DNA from 4 places in the Paenibacillus sp. FSL R5-0517 genome. Region 4 is predicted to be linked to each of the others. Evidence: riboswitches for the same ligand, from Rfam matches in the RefSeq annotation. Region 4 holds a riboswitch; each other region holds the start of a gene.
What was found. Region 4 has a riboswitch for cyclic di-AMP ahead of MKX40_RS00530 (C40 family peptidase). Riboswitches for the same ligand answer to the same signal wherever they lie in the genome.
Positions count from the first base shown of each region.

Region 1: it holds a riboswitch for cyclic di-AMP, as region 4 does, so the genes downstream of both, MKX40_RS06985 (hypothetical protein) here and MKX40_RS00530 (C40 family peptidase) in region 4, are expected to answer to the same signal.
Region 2: it holds a riboswitch for cyclic di-AMP, as region 4 does, so the genes downstream of both, MKX40_RS17390 (3D domain-containing protein) here and MKX40_RS00530 (C40 family peptidase) in region 4, are expected to answer to the same signal.
Region 3: it holds a riboswitch for cyclic di-AMP, as region 4 does, so the genes downstream of both, MKX40_RS10150 (C40 family peptidase) here and MKX40_RS00530 (C40 family peptidase) in region 4, are expected to answer to the same signal.

Region 1 is NZ_CP150235.1:1,600,284-1,604,814, forward strand. Features, by position in the region: tRNA gene MKX40_RS06975 (tRNA-Leu) at 31-113, shown strand; gene MKX40_RS06980 (glutathione peroxidase) at 261-740, opposite strand; cyclic di-AMP (ydaO/yuaA leader) riboswitch at 1,111-1,286, shown strand; gene MKX40_RS06985 (hypothetical protein) at 1,402-1,800, shown strand; gene MKX40_RS06990 (HAD family hydrolase) at 2,130-2,813, shown strand; gene MKX40_RS06995 (Nramp family divalent metal transporter) at 2,948-4,300, opposite strand.
Region 2 is NZ_CP150235.1:3,955,570-3,960,100, reverse strand. Features, by position in the region: gene MKX40_RS17405 (M20 family metallopeptidase) at 1-114, opposite strand, end outside; gene MKX40_RS17400 (ABC transporter substrate-binding protein/permease) at 295-1,758, shown strand; gene MKX40_RS17395 (amino acid ABC transporter ATP-binding protein) at 1,745-2,467, shown strand; cyclic di-AMP (ydaO/yuaA leader) riboswitch at 2,689-2,885, shown strand; gene MKX40_RS17390 (3D domain-containing protein) at 2,888-3,559, shown strand; gene MKX40_RS17385 (polysaccharide deacetylase family protein) at 3,667-4,461, opposite strand.
Region 3 is NZ_CP150235.1:2,246,161-2,250,691, reverse strand. Features, by position in the region: gene pelA (pectate lyase) at 1-710, opposite strand, end outside; cyclic di-AMP (ydaO/yuaA leader) riboswitch at 1,129-1,260, shown strand; gene MKX40_RS10150 (C40 family peptidase) at 1,266-1,730, shown strand; gene MKX40_RS10145 (carboxymuconolactone decarboxylase family protein) at 1,829-2,158, opposite strand; gene MKX40_RS10140 (hypothetical protein) at 2,300-2,518, opposite strand; gene MKX40_RS10135 (hypothetical protein) at 2,638-2,967, opposite strand; gene MKX40_RS10130 (xanthine phosphoribosyltransferase) at 3,065-3,646, opposite strand; gene MKX40_RS10125 (hypothetical protein) at 3,851-4,531, shown strand, end outside.
Region 4 is NZ_CP150235.1:107,582-112,112, reverse strand. Features, by position in the region: gene MKX40_RS00540 (M1 family metallopeptidase) at 1-837, shown strand, start outside; gene MKX40_RS00535 (hypothetical protein) at 848-1,699, shown strand; cyclic di-AMP (ydaO/yuaA leader) riboswitch at 1,945-2,082, shown strand; gene MKX40_RS00530 (C40 family peptidase) at 2,122-2,556, shown strand; gene MKX40_RS00525 (GNAT family protein) at 2,910-3,404, shown strand; gene MKX40_RS00520 (cytochrome c) at 3,555-3,914, shown strand; gene rbsK (ribokinase) at 3,989-4,531, opposite strand, start outside.

The DNA.
Region 1 (4,531 bases), 1.5 Mb from region 4:
ATCAATTCTGTTGCCGATTATTTACGACATGCGGTCGTGGTGGAATGGCAGACACGCTATCTTGAGGGGGTAGTGGGCGTATGCCCGTGGAGGTTCGAGTCCTCTCGACCGCATCATATGAACGATGAAGAAGAAGCTTTCCATTAATGGAAAGCTTCTTTTTTTGCCTGTTTGAACAGTCTGGTACCAGAAGTTGAAAAAAGGCCATCCATTACCGGGGGTAATGGTGCTCTACCTTCCGGCTAAGGGTGGCAGATGTACTATTTTTGCAGCAAGTTCTTGATATCTTCTTCAATCTTGTCAGGTGTTGTTTTGGGAGCATAACGTTTAACTACCTGTCCGTTCTGATCCACAAGGAATTTGGTGAAATTCCATTTGATTGCTTTGGAGCCGAGCAGGCCGGGTGCTTCTTTGCTAAGGTGTTGGAAGAGCGGGTGAGCACTTGAGCCATTCACATCAATTTTCTCAAACATAGGGAAGCTCACGCCATAATTCATCTGACAGAACTCCGCGATATCGTCGGAAGAACCTTTTTCCTGGGCAAACTGGTTGCTTGGAAATCCAAGGACTTCAAATGGCGCATCCTGGAACTTGTCTTGCAGTTCTTGCAGACCTTTGAATTGAGGTGTAAGTCCGCATGAGCTTGCCGTATTCACAATCAGTAACACTTTATCACGGTAGTCGGACATTTCAACTTCTTGACCGCGAAGGGTATTCACTTTGTAATCGTAGACTGTCATCTCAATCGCCTCCATGATATCATCTGATACCTTTCATTATATTGGTTACAATTAAATAATGCAAAACTAATATGGTGTTAAAAGAATCAAAACTGGCAAGTTGTGCAGAATGCGTGAATGAATTACGAAGTGATTTACGCCAGAGTGAGAATTAGATAGCCTTGACGAGGTGGATAGCGTATAACCTTATTGTAAGCGTTATTATATATGAATAATGGCGAAAATCTGCCGATTCGGTGATCTGTCCGGACTTTACACCGTCATGGCACGGGTGTATGATTCATATCGTAATTTCAATTTAAACTAAATTGTACCTGAAAAACGAAACAAACGATAATATCGCTCAATCTTAACTTAAGATATACGAACGATGTTTTAATCGCTGAGTTTCCATTCATTCATGAGTGGGAAACGGGGGAACCAACGGAATGCGCTGTCCAGGACAGTAGGCATTCATGGGGTGAATTTTCCGGTGACAGCCGGAAATAGGGCGACTCTCGCGCCCGAATCCGTCAGCTAACCTCGTAAGCGTTAAAGGGAGAGGCAACAAGCCGTACGCTGGTTCATGGCGTTTTCGCCATGGATTCTTTAAGAAGCGTTCGGGAGGCCTTGGTCCCCCACGCTTCTTTTTTGTTGTCTTTTCACGCCAAGGGAGGAACGAATGATGGATACTGAGATGATCTTAGTGACTGCTCCTAATGAAGCAGGACGCAAATTTATCAAATTGCTGATGTACAAAAAAATGCCGTTTGCCGTTCTAACCAACAGTGCAGGGGAAGAGCGCAGACTCCGTAGAATCGGAGTAGAACATGTCATTCGCATGAATACGGCTGCAGCTCAAAAATGGTTTTTGCCGCAGGCAAGCGTTGGCAACGTGTTTATTTTCGAGAACAGTCTGAATCTGACCTGTCGTTATTTACAGATCTGTCGATCGTGGACATCGAAATCCCTATGCGTCATTACGGAGCAAAGCCATCCGAAGGGGATCTATCGGGGAATGGGTGCAGACCGGATTGTATATTCACTCAATGGGGAAGTCGGCTTTCTCCTCAATGGGTAATGTCATAGCTTGAGATTGCTCAGGTGTAAGGTGCCTGTTATAATTGAATGTATCGATAAACGGAAATTTGAGGAGACTCGTGCATGATGGTGAGTCTTCTTTTTTATGGTTTTAAAGGTAGTTCAAAAAGTCCGCTTTTGATTACGAAGGATGCCTAGCGGCATCATCAGCATCGAATATGAAATTCAGCCGAAATGTCCGTTGCTCACGTAGTTTTCCCTACGCTCCGCTACTCCATTTCTAGCTTCATTCCATCTTCTCGATACTGAAAACCAGACTTTTTGAACACGAACTTTTAGATTGCCTGTGGCTTACAAGGAGGAATTGGCGTGCCGGATGTGGGTGGATTAAAGTGGTTGTTTTTTGATGTTGGAGATACGCTGGTGGATGAATGGGAGCCGGTTGATGATATTATCGGACAGTTCGTTCGCGAAGCCTGTGCTTTGGGGTATCCGGTGAAGATTGAGGCGGTACGTGAACTGTTCGCGAACTGTTATCAGAAATATGAACAATGGCCCATGAGAGTGGCGATTCGCACATTCATTGAAGATGAGGGACATCAGAAACAGATTCAGGACAAGCTGAAGTTTAAAAAAGATCTTGAACGACCTTTTCCTTCAGCGGATTCCGTACTTCAGCAGTTGTCGCGGTATTATCGCATTGGCATTATCGCCAATCAGAGTCCTGGAACGGAAGAAAGACTGGAGAGTTACGGACTGCGAAAGTATGTTGATGTTCTGGCATGCTCGGCTGAAGAAGGGGTGTCCAAGCCAGATCCAGAGCTGTACGCTGTAGCCCTGAAACAGGCGGGTTGTGCACCGGAGGAAGCCGTCATGATCGGGGATCGGATTGATAACGATATCATTCCTGCCCGGAAGCTGGGCATGCGTACGATTCGAATTATGCAGGGGTACGGAAGATTCCAGCCAGACCGATCGGATGACGAACGCGCGGATTGGACTGTGGATTCATTGGATGAACTCCTGCCTTTACTGGTGCCGGATCAGGAATAGATGATTATTTGTTAGAGCTCGGAGTTTTACTACAAAAGAAACACCTCGCTGTACTGCAATAATAAAGGCTGATCAACTTGGTATTGAATACCGGAGTTGATCAGCCTTTTTGATGTTTAGTCGATAAGACGAGATTAGAATAACCGGATCGTCTGAATGATCAGATATACATTCAGCACAACGATAATTGCGGCAATGACCCATGAGATGATTTTGAGCCACAATTTGTTAGCGAATGCACCCATGCTTTTTTTATCACTCGTGAACATGACCAGAGGGATTACCGCAAAAGGTAATTGAAGAGAAAGTACAACCTGACTCAAAATGAGCAGTTCTTCTGTGCCGTGTTCTCCTGCAATTGCTGTGACAATTACTGCCGGGATGATGGCGATCAGACGTGTGACCAGTCTGCGCAGCCAAGCCGGAATCCGAATGTTGAGGAAACCTTCCATAACAATCTGCCCTGCGAGTGTACCTGTAAGGGTAGAATTCTGGCCTGATGCTAACAGCGCCACACCGAACAGGATACTTGCGATTGTAGTCCCTAATAGGGGTGTGAGCAAGTGGTAGGCATCGGAGATCTCGGCAACCTGCGTCATGCCGGCACTATGGAATACAGCAGCTGATACAATCAGGATGGCCGCATTGATGAACAAGGCGAGTGTTAGCGCGATTGTAGAGTCCATGGTCGAATAACGAATCGCTTCTTTTTTGCCCTGTGGTGTCTGTTCGATCTGACGCGTCTGCACAATGGAAGAATGCAGATACAGATTATGCGGCATCACGGTTGCTCCTATAATACCAATGGCAATATAGAGCATGGCAGGGTTCTGCAGGATCTCCACATTTGGGACAAAACCATGGAGAACACCGCCCATATCCGGTTTTGCCAGGAACAGGTCAATCCCGAAGCAGAGGGCAATGGTGGCCATCAGCACGATGACGAGTGTTTCCAAGGCGCGGAAGCCTTTATTTTGCAGTACAAGAATCAGGAGTACATCAACAGCGGTGATGATAACTCCGTACAACATGGGGATGTTAAATAAGAGCTTTAATGCGATGGCAGAACCGATGACCTCAGCCAGATCGGTAGCTGCAATGGCCAGTTCACACAGAATCCATAACATGACGACAACAGGCATGCTGAAGCGTTCGCGGCAGGCTTGGGCCAGATCCCGTCCAGTGACGATGCCAAGCTTTCCTGCCAACGATTGAAGTACAACGGCCATCATGTTTGAGAGCAGGATGACGGATAACAAAGTATACCCGAACTGCGATCCGCCTGCGATATCTGTTGCCCAGTTGCCGGGGTCCATGTAACCTACGGCCACGAGATACCCTGGCCCTACAAAAGCGAGAAATTTCTTCCACCATGCCGCATTCTGCGGTACTTTCATGGAACTATGTGCTTCTCCGAGTGAAGGGGCTATGCCTGCAGTAGACAATGATTCACTTGAAGGAGCGTTGAATGGATTTTTTTTACTCATACGTTTATCACCTGACTCTTTGGAATAGTGATGCGGGACGAACCGCTCAAGATATATCTAAATTTTTATGTTTATTGTTACATTGTACTCCTTCAATAATTTTTGTCTAGTGCAACTTTTATGTATTAACACAAAAATTATGTTCTAATTTGAAAATGCTCTTTTGTATATTACCCAACCCCGAAAAAAATACAGATATGTGGATAAGATGCATGAAAATAATAAAGATGT
Region 2 (4,531 bases), 3.1 Mb from region 4:
GAGATACTCTTCATTTCCCAGTTCGGGATTCGCACCGATATATGATGAAATGGCTTTAAAACGGGAAGCATATTGATCAATAACCGTAAGAATTTGTGATTTTTTAGATGTCATTGGTAAACTCCTTATGCGTAATGAAAATAATTCATTGATTATATCATGTTTGCTTTATTTTTTCAGAAACAAGTCAAGATTTGTAATTTCAAAATGCATTGCATAATCATGCATTGTACTTTATAATGACTCAGTCATCAACATGAGAAGCATACAATGTACTGTAAGGGGAGAAAAAGGTTGAAATTGATAAGTCGTTACACCATGATGCTGTTGACCTTTGTTATTCTGCTGACGACTGCCGTTCCTGTGGCATTGGCAAGTGGAACTACAGATAATTCAAGCAGTAAAAAGCTGGTGCTCGGTACAAGTGCCGATTTTGCACCATATGAATTCCATAAAGTGATTAATGGTAAAGATGAAATCGTTGGTTTTGATATTGAGATCGCCAAAGAGATTGCCAAAGATCTTGGCGCTGAGCTTGTAATTGAGGATATGGGCTTCGACGGTCTTCTGCCTTCATTGCAGAGCGGGCGTGTTGATCTGGTGATTTCAGGTATGACGCCGACGGATGAGCGGAAGAAAAGTATCGATTTTTCCGACACCTACTATAAATCAAAACAAGTGATTATGGTTCGCAATGTGGATAAAGACAAATATCCAACCATGACCGAACTTGAAAATGCGAAGATTGGCGTTCAGAAAGGCTCCATTCAGGAAACGATCGGACAGAGTATTCCAGGAGCGAAGCTTACTGCGCTTGATAAAATCTCGGATATCGTGCTTCAACTGCAAACCAAACGTATTGACGCGGCAATCGTAGAAGATACCGTGGCTGCAGGTTATCTGGACGATATCATTGGACTTGCTGCTGCTGTTCCGGACGAAGAGCAAGCAGAAGCGGCAATCGGGATTCGTAAAGGCAATACCGAGCTGCTAGCAGCCGTAAATGGAACACTGGAGCGATTGAAAAGCGAAGATAAAATCAATCAGATGGTGACGGACGCCAGCCTCTTGATGGCGGACAAAGCAAACAAATCACAAAATATTTTCCAAGTATTCTGGCAGTACAAAAGTTTCTATGCTACAGGTATAGGCTACACACTTCTGTTGTCTGCACTTGGGGTTATCTTCGGGGTAATTATTGGATTGATCATCTGTTTGTTCCGTTTGCATGACGCTGCAATTTTGCGGTGGATCGGTACTGCTTACGTTGAAGTGATCCGTGGTACACCAATGCTGGTACAATTAATGATCATTTACTATGGTTTTTCCCTAAGCTTTGGCATTAACTTCACTGCACTTCAGGCAGGTATCATTACACTTTCAATTAATAGTGGTGCTTATCTGGCAGAGATTTTCCGTGCAGGTATTCAAGGTGTGGATCGGGGTCAGTTGGAAGCAGCTCGTTCCCTGGGAATGGGTAGAGGGGCAGCAATGCGTTATATTATTTTACCGCAAGCCTTCAAAGCTGTATTACCGGCCATCGGTAATGAATTTATAACCATCATCAAAGAATCCTCCATTATCTCCGTTATCGGTATGGTGGACATTATGTATCAGGCAAGTGTGGTCAAAAACATTACGTACCAAGGCTTGAGTCCATTTTTGATTGCAGCAGCCATCTACTTTGTAATGACGTTCATTTTGTCCAAGCTGCTGGGACGACTGGAAAGGAAGTTGAGTGCAAGTGATAGACGTTAGACAATTACACAAATCTTATGGAAATAACGATGTGCTTAAGGGCATTAACGTGACGATTGGCAAAGGTGAGGTTGTCGTGGTCATCGGTCCTTCCGGTTCAGGGAAAAGTACATTCTTACGTTGTCTGAACCTGCTGGAACAACCTACCTCGGGAGAGATTGATTTTGAAGGCGTGTCAATCACCGATCCGAAGCACAACATTAACGCAACTCGTGAGAAAATGGGTATGGTGTTTCAACATTTCAACCTGTTCCCACACAAAACGGTAGAACAAAACATCACAATCGCTCCGATCAAAGTAAAGAAACAATCCACGCTGGAAGCGGAAAAAATTGCTGCTGATCTGCTTAACACCGTGGGCTTGTACGATAAAAAAGATGTATTCCCGAATCAGCTGTCCGGTGGACAGAAGCAGCGGATCGCCATTGCTAGAGCACTGGCCATGCAGCCGCATGTCATGCTGTTTGACGAGCCTACATCGGCACTGGACCCCGAGATGGTCGGCGAAGTTCTGGATGTCATGAAACGTCTTGCAGAAGGCGGGATGACCATGGTCATCGTAACGCATGAGATGGGGTTTGCACGTGAAGTGGGAGACCGTATCCTGTTCATGGATGGCGGGGTTATTGTGGAAGAGGGAACACCTGATGAGGTGTTTGGAGCACCGAAAAATTCACGTACACGTGACTTCCTTGCGAAAGTACTCTAAATGAATCGATTAAATAGCGTTACTGACTTCGAGTCGGTAACGCTATTTTTTTGTTGAAAATAATTACATATGGGATTCGAAAAGTAACTATTCTGTTACCAAATATATAGCGGATATCTGGCCCAAACACTTTTAGATTATTCAATATTCTTACACGTGCTTATACATGTTGAATCCATTTGGTAAGAATTACTACAAGTTCAGGTTACAAAATTGTGATATATTGAACTCTGCCGAAACTTCCGGACAGGGAGTGCGGGGGATGTAACGATGCAGATAGTGCAGGGGGAAGATCTACAGCACACTGCTTGGGGTGAATTAGGGGTACATATCGTTTCAAATGTAATGATGGACCTATAGGGTGGGCTCCTCATCCGAATCCGACAACTAACTTCGCAGGCACAATGAGGGAGGAAGACCATGATTAACAAGAAACGTATAGCCAAAACAGCAGTAGCATTAATGACAACAGCAATGCTCATTCAAGCCGTTCCGGCTCACGCCGATTCAGTTCATGTGGCCAAAGAGGGGGATACCTTCTACACCTTATCGAAACAATACGGAGTATCAATGAACACGTTAGTTAAAGCAAACAATGACATTTCGCCTTACAACATTTATGGTGGTTTGAAAATTACTATTCCCGGTAAGGCAAACAATGTAGCTGCCGCGGCGACGGAGAGCAAGACCCAAGCCAAAACGGTTACGACAGCAAGCTTGGACGTTAACACAGATAACAAAGTGGTTCAAGCGTGGGGTAAAACATTTGATTATAGTAAAACTGTGAACGTGAAAGCAACAGCATACTCTGCAGATCCGTCTGAAAATGGAGGATGGGGTGCGGTCGATTATTTCGGAAATGACCTTGAACTGGGTACGATTGCAGTAGATCCTAGTGTCATTCCTCTTGGAACCAAAGTACTGGTAACGGGTCACAGCCATCCAGGATTGCCAAAACAGGCTTTTGTGGCTACAGCACGTGATGTGGGCGGTGCAATCAAGGGTCACCGGATTGATATCTTTATCCCTGGTAGCAAACAGTCGGTAAGCACATTTGGTTTTCAGGATATCGAGTTGTACATTCTGAAGTAGAGCGTAAATTTCATTTAAACTGAATTCAAACAGGGTGTCTGCCAGTCGCTAACTTGCGATTGAACAGCACCCTTTTAATATTTCCATGATTACCTAACACGGTTATTCTATTCTTTCGCCTTCGGTAATCCCAGCATTTCGTCCAAGGTGACCAGTTCATATCCCCGGTTACGCAGTTCCTCAATAATTTCAGGCAAAGCCTCAATCGTGCCATTCAGATTCGATCCAACACCGCCTCCTGCATGTTGTAGAACGATGGAGCCAGGTTTTACAGCAGACAGGATGTTATCTTTCACCTTTTCCTTGGAAAGACCTTTCCAGTCCAGAGAGTCAACGTTCCAGTTCACAATACTATAATGTTGTCTGGCAGCCCATTGCAGCTGTTCTTCATTAATGTCTCCATACGGAGGTCGAATCATCTTGGGCGTATATCCCGCCAAATGGCGAATGATATCCCCGGTATGTAAAATTTGTTTGCGGAAGGCATTCATCGACAGCTTACTGAACTCCGGATGATTGTAGCTGTGATTGCCAACGATGTGCCCTTCCTTAACAATCCTTTTTACCAAATCGGGGTGCTTCTCAGCACGACTACCAACGATGAAAAACGTAGCTCTGACTTTATACTTTTTCAACAGATCCAACACCTGCGGAGTAAACCGTGGATCGGGCACATCATCAAATGTTAACGCAACCTGTTTGGTTGAAGGACCATTAGTTTTGAACGTATCGGCATATTTCTGACGTAACTGTCCCAATGTTAATTGTTCTTCTTCCACGGAATCAGTATTGGATACCGATTCACTTGGCGGGTCTGAAGCATCCCGTGATGAAGCTGGTGGTGCTTGATATCCTCCGAGAAAAACAACGATAACCATCAGCATAATGAGGCGTACGCGCATAATAACAGCCTCCTTTTCCAAAATGACGTTCTCTATGGTATGCCCGTGGACTTGAGAAAATATGCGCAGT
Region 3 (4,531 bases), 2.1 Mb from region 4:
GCGGTAATTTTAGCGGTAGCAGGCCTTGTTTTCAGAAATTTAACAATCGTTACACTCTCTCCAGCTGTCAGCGATGGTACTTCGTAGATTCTTGCGCTCGCTGGTTTAAGGGAACTGGAATCATGTTGTTGTCCCCATGCTGTAAGCTTCCCGCCTGAGACGACCTGAGTATTCAGAATCGCCTCCACACCTTTGGCAACTGAATTTTTACTGCGATTAGCAAGTGTACTGTCGATAAATGAGAAATCACCTTTGCGTGTTGCTACTTCATCGAGCATGATCATTACATTAATCATTGCATCATCATTGTAGGTAATATGCTTGTGATATCCAGAGCTTTGGTAGACTTGTGGCCATCCGCCGTTTGAATACTGCATATTGATCAAAAAGTTGATTCCTTTGATTGCAGCTGTGGAGTAGCGTGGATCATTCGTCTTTTTAAATTCCTTCGCCAATCTTCTAATTTCTGAATATGTAGCCTTGTTGTCAATCGTGGACTTCGCCCACTCTCCACTTGTTTGTTTATAATCTTTTCTCCAACCTCCATCCGGCAGTTGGTTCTTCAAAATATCTGAAATACTCGCTGTAGTACCCGATGCATCAGCAGCAGATACCGTCCCTACAGGGAGAACTGCAATTCCAACTGATGAGAACACCATGGCGCATGCCAGGACAAAAGTAACTATTTTCTTTGCTTTCAAATGTAACACTCTCCCATGTTCATTGTAATAACATCCACAATTCTACCTTACCTATAACGCCCGTCCTTAAACCTCCTTAATTTAAATATATAACATAATAAAATCTATTTTTATCCAATATGTGGATTGGATAATCAGATGATATGCAAAAAATCAATTTTTGTCAATATATGCAACTTAATGAATATAATCTCTTAAATTCTACATAACGGATAGTTCTTTTAACTCATGACAAACTTATTTATTTATCCAATTTCGTCTCAAACGAATCAATAATGACGTTTTTGTCATCAATGATACCCAAACTTGACGCCTTCTTTCATATAAAATCGTTAATTCCGCTAACATTGAGGTATTACGAAGGGGTTTAAAAGGGTTTGACAATTACGCATTTATGCAATATAGTTTCAAATAGTTACAAAAACTTAATTATTCATTGCCGAGTTTCAGGTTTGAAAACGGGGGAACCATTTTGGGTGAATTATTCTTATACATAGGAAATATAGGGAACCTTCTACCGAACCCTTAGCTAACTCCGTAGGCATCGAAGGGAGAACATTGATTTTGAAAAAACTGATTATCTCCATTTTTGGAGCGGCTGTACTATTTACATCCGGGGCAACAAGCACAGAGGCAAGCAGTATTAACTCCGTAGTGAACAACATGACAGGTATTCCTTACAAGTGGGGTGGCACGACTCTGGCCGGGTTCGACTGTTCCGGGTTTATGAGATATATTTTCAATAAATACAGCATTGAATTGCCACGTACTTCGCAACAGCAAGCCAAAGCAGGTACTCCAGTAGCCAAGAGCAATGTTCGGACAGGTGATCTGGTGTTCTTTAACACAACAGGCAAAGGCATTTCACATACAGGTGTTTATATCGGCGGCGGACAATTTGCACATGCATCCAGCAGCAAAGGGGTAAGCATCACCAAAATGAGCAATCCTTATTTCAATGATCGTTACGTAACAGCACGTCGGGTAACTGGACAGTTTATGTACGATAAAATGTTAGGGAAAATGTAGGTATAATATCAAAGAGGAGGCTCCGGATCAACCGGAACCTCCTCTTTTGTTTGATTTCCTCTTTAGGAGGACAGTCCTTGGACTACCTCCATCTACACTTAATGCAGCGCCTTCTGCACTCGCATCGCGCCCTGGGACAGGGCATGTCCGCCTCCTACAGCTCCGGCCACAGCAACGGTCTCCATAATCTCCTGATCTGTAGCGCCCTTGGCACGTGCTTCTTCTACATGATAGAAGGTACATACCTCATTGTTGGCGAACAAGCCAATACCAAGCGCGATGAGCTGTTTGGTCTTCGCATCAATCGCCCCAGGTTGGAAGCATTCTCCGGTAAACTCATGATACGACTTCACCACACCTGGCAGCACATCACTTAATGCTCCAATCTGATCCTTGTAGGCATGAACTTTATCATTCATCAATGTCATGTCTTGCAGCACACCCTCTCGGCTATAGTTACAGAATTTCTTCACTGTACCTATCTTCTCTCCCGAGTGAGTCAATTATGCTAAGAAATCATGGTAATTCCAAACATTTGTACGCTCATACTTCTGACATAATGATCGCTGTTACTCACCAAGTGGACTTTGCCGGGGTTCGCTGAACAACTGATAGTGGTAACCACGATCCAACTTGACGACACGTCGATTCTGACGACGGATAAGTACCTGCTCGCCATCCCAGGCAACGACAATCCCGGTTACATCGTTCGATTCCAGCTCGTCCCGTACTACTCTGACTTTCTCACCTGACAGACGCAGGGCGTCCAATTCTGTATCACTAATCATGTTCATGGCTCCTATATTCCAAATTTATTTACAAAAAGAGACCTAAATGATAAGTCATTTAGGTCTCACGTGACTGTATTGGACTGTCATGTCATTCGAAATTATGTCCCGACTGAAAGTTACCGCTGCGCGTGCTCTTTGCTGTCGTTCTTCTCGAACCAAAAATCAAGCACTTTGGCGGACATCACACGTTCTTCAAGGTACTCCACTTGATGCGGTGTAAATTGTTCTTTCCAAGAGAAGGACAACTCTTCGCATAAGCCTACAATCGTCAGTAATTCTGACCAGGCAACATAGCGTTTGTACCAGAAAAATTGAGGATGTTCAATCATATAGGGATAAAGGTCATCGAATTCCGTATGTTTACAATCCAGGGCACGTTCAAAATGAACTTTCGATTCCGCCAGCTTATCATTAAAGAATTGTTCTGTTGCCGGTTGGTTCCCCATGGTGTTGCCTCCTCTCCCTAACATAACCCCATTATAAATGAAATTAGCGGCCATGCAAAGGCATAGTTCAAAAAATAGGCCCTATTCCTTTAAAATGTCACATTTCGTTATCGTCAAATTGTACCGTCCCATCGTTCAGGGAACGAATGCGTACCAAGGCTTCCACCGGAATCCCCTGTTCACGAATCGTTCGTGCCCCTGCCTGGAAACATTTCTCTACCACAACACCGAATCCGACGAGTTCCGCACCGGAACGCTCAATGATTTTGATGACGCCACGAGCGGCATCTCCATTGGCAATAATATCATCAATGAACAAAATACGGTCATTCTCATGAATGAACTCGCGAGATACCATAATGTCAGTTACAATTCCTTTGGTAAAGGACGGTACGCGTTCACAGTAAGCATCAGGATCAGCTAGAAGTGTTTTTTTGCGACGGGCGAATACAAGTGGCACCCCAAGTTCATAGGCCGCGGCAAACGCAACCGGAATCCCTGAGGATTCTACCGTGATTACACGGGTCACTCCACTTTCACGAAAACGGGCAGCGAACTCACGCCCCATCTCCATCGTTAATGCAGGATCAATCTGGTGGTTCAACAGACCATCCAGCTTCAATACTTGATCCGAGATGACAACACCCTCTTGTAAAATTCGTTGTTTCAATAATTCCATGATTTGACCTCCCAAGCCTATCCTATGAGGTAAAAGTATCATATATCTATCTATAAGTTCAAGCGAAATTGCCTGGACGCTGTCCTTCAGACGCGATTCAAGCCAAAGCTCATGATCGATTGTCATGACTTTCGTGGGTCAAGCATACCTTGTACCATGGTACCCGCATGTCCAAACTATACAGGGTCCTGAGAGGGGAAACACATGAAACAGGCATTTCGGGTGCTGCAGATCGCATTTACATACATCGGAACGGTTGTCGGAGCCGGCTTCGCTACAGGGCAGGAAATTTTGCAGTTTTTTACCCAGTATGGCAAATGGGCCACCGTCACCATAGGCTTATCCACCATGCTCTTTGTCTGGTTAGGTACCAAAATGATGCTGATCGCCCACGATACCGGATCCCGCTCTTATGAGGATCTGAACAAACACTTATTCGGCCACAAGGCGGGCAAATGGATCACTTGGGTGACCCTTCTCATTCTCATTGGCGTGAACAGTGTCATGCTTGCCGGAGCAGGTTCCGTTTTTGTCGAACATCTCGGTTTGCATTATCAGACCGGTCTAATCGTCACACTTGTAGGGACATATCTGCTTCTCGGTCGGGGCATCCAAGCTATCCTTCAAATGAATAGCATTGTCGTGCCTATGATGCTCCTGTTATCTCTGCTCATGATCACAAGTACCATCCATCATCCGGGAGCTTCCCGATTCATCACACTGACGACAGACTCAAATCCTATTCAAGTATGGCTGTCTCCACTGTTGTACACTTCATTTAATCTGGCGTTAGCTCAAGCTGTTCTGGTGCCTGTAGGGAACCAGATTCGTAGTCGGAATGTGCTGAAGTGGGGCGGAGTATTGGGTGGAATTGGTGTAGGTTTC
Region 4 (4,531 bases):
GGAGCCGATGACACTACTCCAGGTTATGACCTGGAACGTACCGTAGTCCACGAGATCGGACACCAGTACTTCTACGGCATGGTTGCCAGCAACGAATTCGAGGAAGCCTGGCTGGATGAGGGGTTCACCTCTTATGCAGAAGACAAATTGATGGAGCAGGAATACGGATTGATTCCGAATCTGCCGGTACAATCGGGCCTGATTACGTCTCCTTCATCCTTAACACAAGAATCCTGGAAGTTCGATTCACAGAATGAGTATGCAGCCAATGTCTACACACGTGGCAAGCTTGTATTGCTTGGTATTGAACATCAAGTCGGCACAAAAAAGATGGAACGCATTCTCTCTACCTATGTGAAGAAGTACCGCTTCAAACATCCCACTTCGGCAGATTTTCAGAACGTTGTGGAACAAGTGACCCGCACGTCCTGGTCTGATTATTTTGACCAATACGTCTACGGTAATGGAATGGCTGACTTTGCTGTAGAGAAGATTCGTGTTACGCCTGTACAGAAAGACGGTCAAACATGGTACGAGTCATCCGTGACGATTGTCAAAAAAGGCAGTGATTACAACGCCGTTCCTGTTCGCATTGCTTTTGAAGACGGACATACCCTCACCAAGCAATGGGATGGCATAGAAGATCGAATTACCTATAAATTAACGCACACATCCCCCGTAGCTTGGGCCATGACCGATCCCCTGTACACGATCGTGCTGGAGAACCGCCATATGAACAATTTCCTAAAATCCGGACTGGATGAGCAGACGAAGTCCCGCTGGAGCATGAGTGTAACCAAACTAATAGAAGCCATATTCGGAGGTCTGTCATGGTGAGGTGGATACGGTGAAAGCGAAAATACGTGAAGGCTGGTTTCTCGTCCGTCAGCATATGTTCATTGCGGCACTCTTATTTCTTTATCAACTCATTTGGGGATATTTCTTCTATCGAATGGTACAATCGGCAGTCATCCCACTCCTCCTGCGCTATCCAGATTCTGATGCCGGGGAACTGAGTACACTTTTGTTCAAAATGGAAAGCCAACTTAACCTATCTACCCATCCGGAGGTTCATCGTTATCTATGGATTCTGGGGGGCATGCTGCTGGTTCGCATGTTGATCAGCCCCCTTATTCAGGCAGGACTGCTCTACTCACTTCAGCACTTTAATTCTACAGAAGAGCGCATCCCATTCGTCCGTGGAATCAAAAAACTGTGGAAACCGATGCTGCTGCTGCACACCATACGTACATTATTGATACTTCTGCCCGCCTACTGGCTCATACCGAAGCTCTACTCGATCCTCATGGACGGATTTCATTCCCTTCAATTACTTTTGCCTGGTATACCTTATGTTGCTGCCTGGATTGTATATGGATGGGTCATCCACCATGTCATGCTCTACATGCAGTTCGGTGTGTCGGCACCAGAAGGAGAAGGCGGGGCTCACGGCACCCTCAAAGCACTCTGGATTGCACTGCGTCATCTCATCGCCGTTATCGGCATTGCTCTCCTGCTGGGCGGAGTCCACTTACTCGTCTTTGGGGCATTCACTTCAGCCTCATGGTTATTAACGGGACTTACCGGACTTATACTACAGCAGACGTATCCACTTGCCAGATGTCTATTGAGTCTGTGGAAAATATGCAGCCATTTCCGATTGTGGCAGTCCAAAGTATCCAAAGGTGAGAGCATTTAGTTTAAAAATTGTTACCATCACATGTTAAACTCATGGCTTGCTATGTACTTATAAATAGGCAAACCTCAACCTTTCCCCGTCAAAGGTCGAGGTTTTTTTTGCTAATTTTGTTGCTAAACGTTGCCAAAGACGTACTCCTCTGTTACAATAATCGCAGTGAGTTTTTAGTAACAACTTTGTAATCTTTACATTCATATTTGTAACTACTTAAAATTAAATCGTCATTTCTTGATTTCGCAGGTGCATAACTAGCATAGCCAAATTCCTGGCACCTGGGAAGCGGGGGAACCAGTTATGGGTGAATTGATCTTGCTACAGAGGGATCATAGGGGACCTTCAACCGAATCCTTAAGCTAACCTCGCAGGCGTTGGAAGGGGAATATCTCTTGTTCAAGAAGAAATTAACCGCAGCTGTACTTAGCATCACATTCGCATTATCGCTTGGTGCAGGTAGCGCATTCGCAGATTCAAAAATGGATAAAGTAATTGATTCAGCAATGGGAACTACATACAAAAGTGGGGGAACAACGCTTAACGGCTTTGACTGCTCCGGATTTACACGGTATGTATTCGACAAATTGGGTATTGATTTGGCACGCCAATCCAGTTCCCAATTCGACATGGGCGATTCCGTATCCCGCATGGAAATGAGAGCTGGCGATCTGGTATTCTTTAATACTACAGGTAAAGGCGTATCCCATGTAGGAATCTTTGTAGGGGATGGAAAGTTCGCACACTCTTCTTCTTCCAAAGGCGTTACGATCAGTGCATTGAGTGAAAGCTATTGGGCCAATCGTTATGTTGGCGCTAAACGGATTATGAGCACGGACGCGTATGAATCACTGGCCCTTGACTAGGGACAAGCTGAGCAACATGATACTGTAACCATGAACCATACTGTAACGAAGCAAGAAGCATAACAGAACCGCCCGGTACATTCTCCGCAGGAATGTATCCGGCGGTTTTTTTGTGCTTCCATCCTGATTCATATTGCAAGTTACGCTCGGGGCTATCCTGCAACATCAACAGGCTCATTTTGTCCTCGTTCGTCCGTGCCCTTATGATGTTTTTACCCACCCTGTTATAATATAAACGGAATTACCGGAACTTTTGTTTCATATTTTTCTGGTAAAGGGAAACTTGCCAAATCAATATCTCTTTTGTAGAGTGAACTAAGAGTTCTGTGTCAAGGAAAGGAGCATGCAGACGTATGAAGGAAGCCCCTGTGACGTTTCATGTTGTACCGATGCAAGAAGAACATGCGGAGCTCATCTGCAGTTGGCAGTATGATCCGCCTTACAATATCTATAGCTGGCTCCCCTGGGAGCAGATGAAAGCGCTGGAAGTGGAATTCGGAGATGCACAACTGCGGCAGGAGCAATATGCGATCGTCCTGGATCAGAATGATCGTATATGTGGATTTGCTCAATACTTCCCACTTCAAGGGGTAACCCGGATTGGCCTCGGGATGCATCCAGAGCTTTGCGGACAGGGTCAAGGGACAGCCTTTGTCACGGCCATTGTACAGGAAGCTATTCGCCGAAATCCCACGAATGAGATTGATCTGGAAGTGCTCACTTGGAATGCTCGTGCCATTCAAGTCTATCTAAAGAGTGGATTTGTCACCCAGGATACATACGAACGACAGACCCCAAGCGGCTTGAAGCCCTTTCACTGTATGGTTTATGAAGGGCCTCGTGATTAAAATCCATTGCAAAACAACCAAATTTGCGCCTTGTTATGTGATTAGTTCAAAAATTTCCCACAAAATGCTATGATGTCAGTACAGGTTCCGTTATAATGATATGGATAGTTTCAGGTTAGATGATCTTTCATTCTGGAGGGGACATAAGGGATGCACAAATGGATCATGAGCGGAGTATTTTTTGCAGCATGCGCTTTAGCTATTGTTTTAATGTTTACGCTTCCAGGGAAAGAAGAAGTGGCTGAAGAAGCCAAGCCAACCATGCCGGAAGTCACATTGGATGCCGGACAGGCTGAAGCACTGGTCAAAGCCAATTGTATCTCCTGTCACGGGGATCAGCTTCAGGGTGGTGTAGGACCTGCTCTAGCAAACATCGGCAGCCAGGATGATCTGGAGAAGATCTACACTACGATTGTCAAAGGTAAAGGTGGCGGCATGCCTTCCTTCAAGGGCAAACTGCAGGATGAAGAGATTGCTAATATCGCCATGTGGCTGTCAGAGAAGAAATAATCTCTGCACGCGCATAACAAAGAGGCCCTTAATCCCCTTTTGGGAGAATAAGAGCCTCTTTGTTATGCTATTGATTAGGCATCTGCCGCATGCTCGGCCAGAAAGGCCTCCACTTCACGTGCGGACGGCATCCCGGACTGGGCGCCGAGCTTCGTCACGGATAACGCGGCCGCACCCATGGCGAAGCCTACGGCCGCGTCCAACGTCTCACCGCGCGCGAGGGCTACCGCCAACGCGCCGTTGAAGCAATCGCCAGCGCCGGTCGTATCGACGGCGCTTACGGCGTAGCCGGGCGCACGGCATGCGCCGGCACGCCCTGCCTGTACGCGGCCACCAGGCGCCGCCGCGTACACAGCCCCCTCGGGGCCAAGCGTCGTGACGACAGCCGCCCCGAGGGATGCGGCGAGCTCTGCGACCGCCGCATCCAGGTCTTCCGGCCGGAGATGATCCCGGCCGGTCAGCACGGCAAGCTCACTGCGGTTCGGCGTGACAACGTCGACGCACCGCAGGAGCTCCTGGGGCAGACCCGGCACCGCGGGAGCCGGGTTGAGCACCACCAGTGCGCTGCCTTCAGCCGCCAGTTGGGCGGCGCGGGTAACCGCTGGCAGCGGGATCTC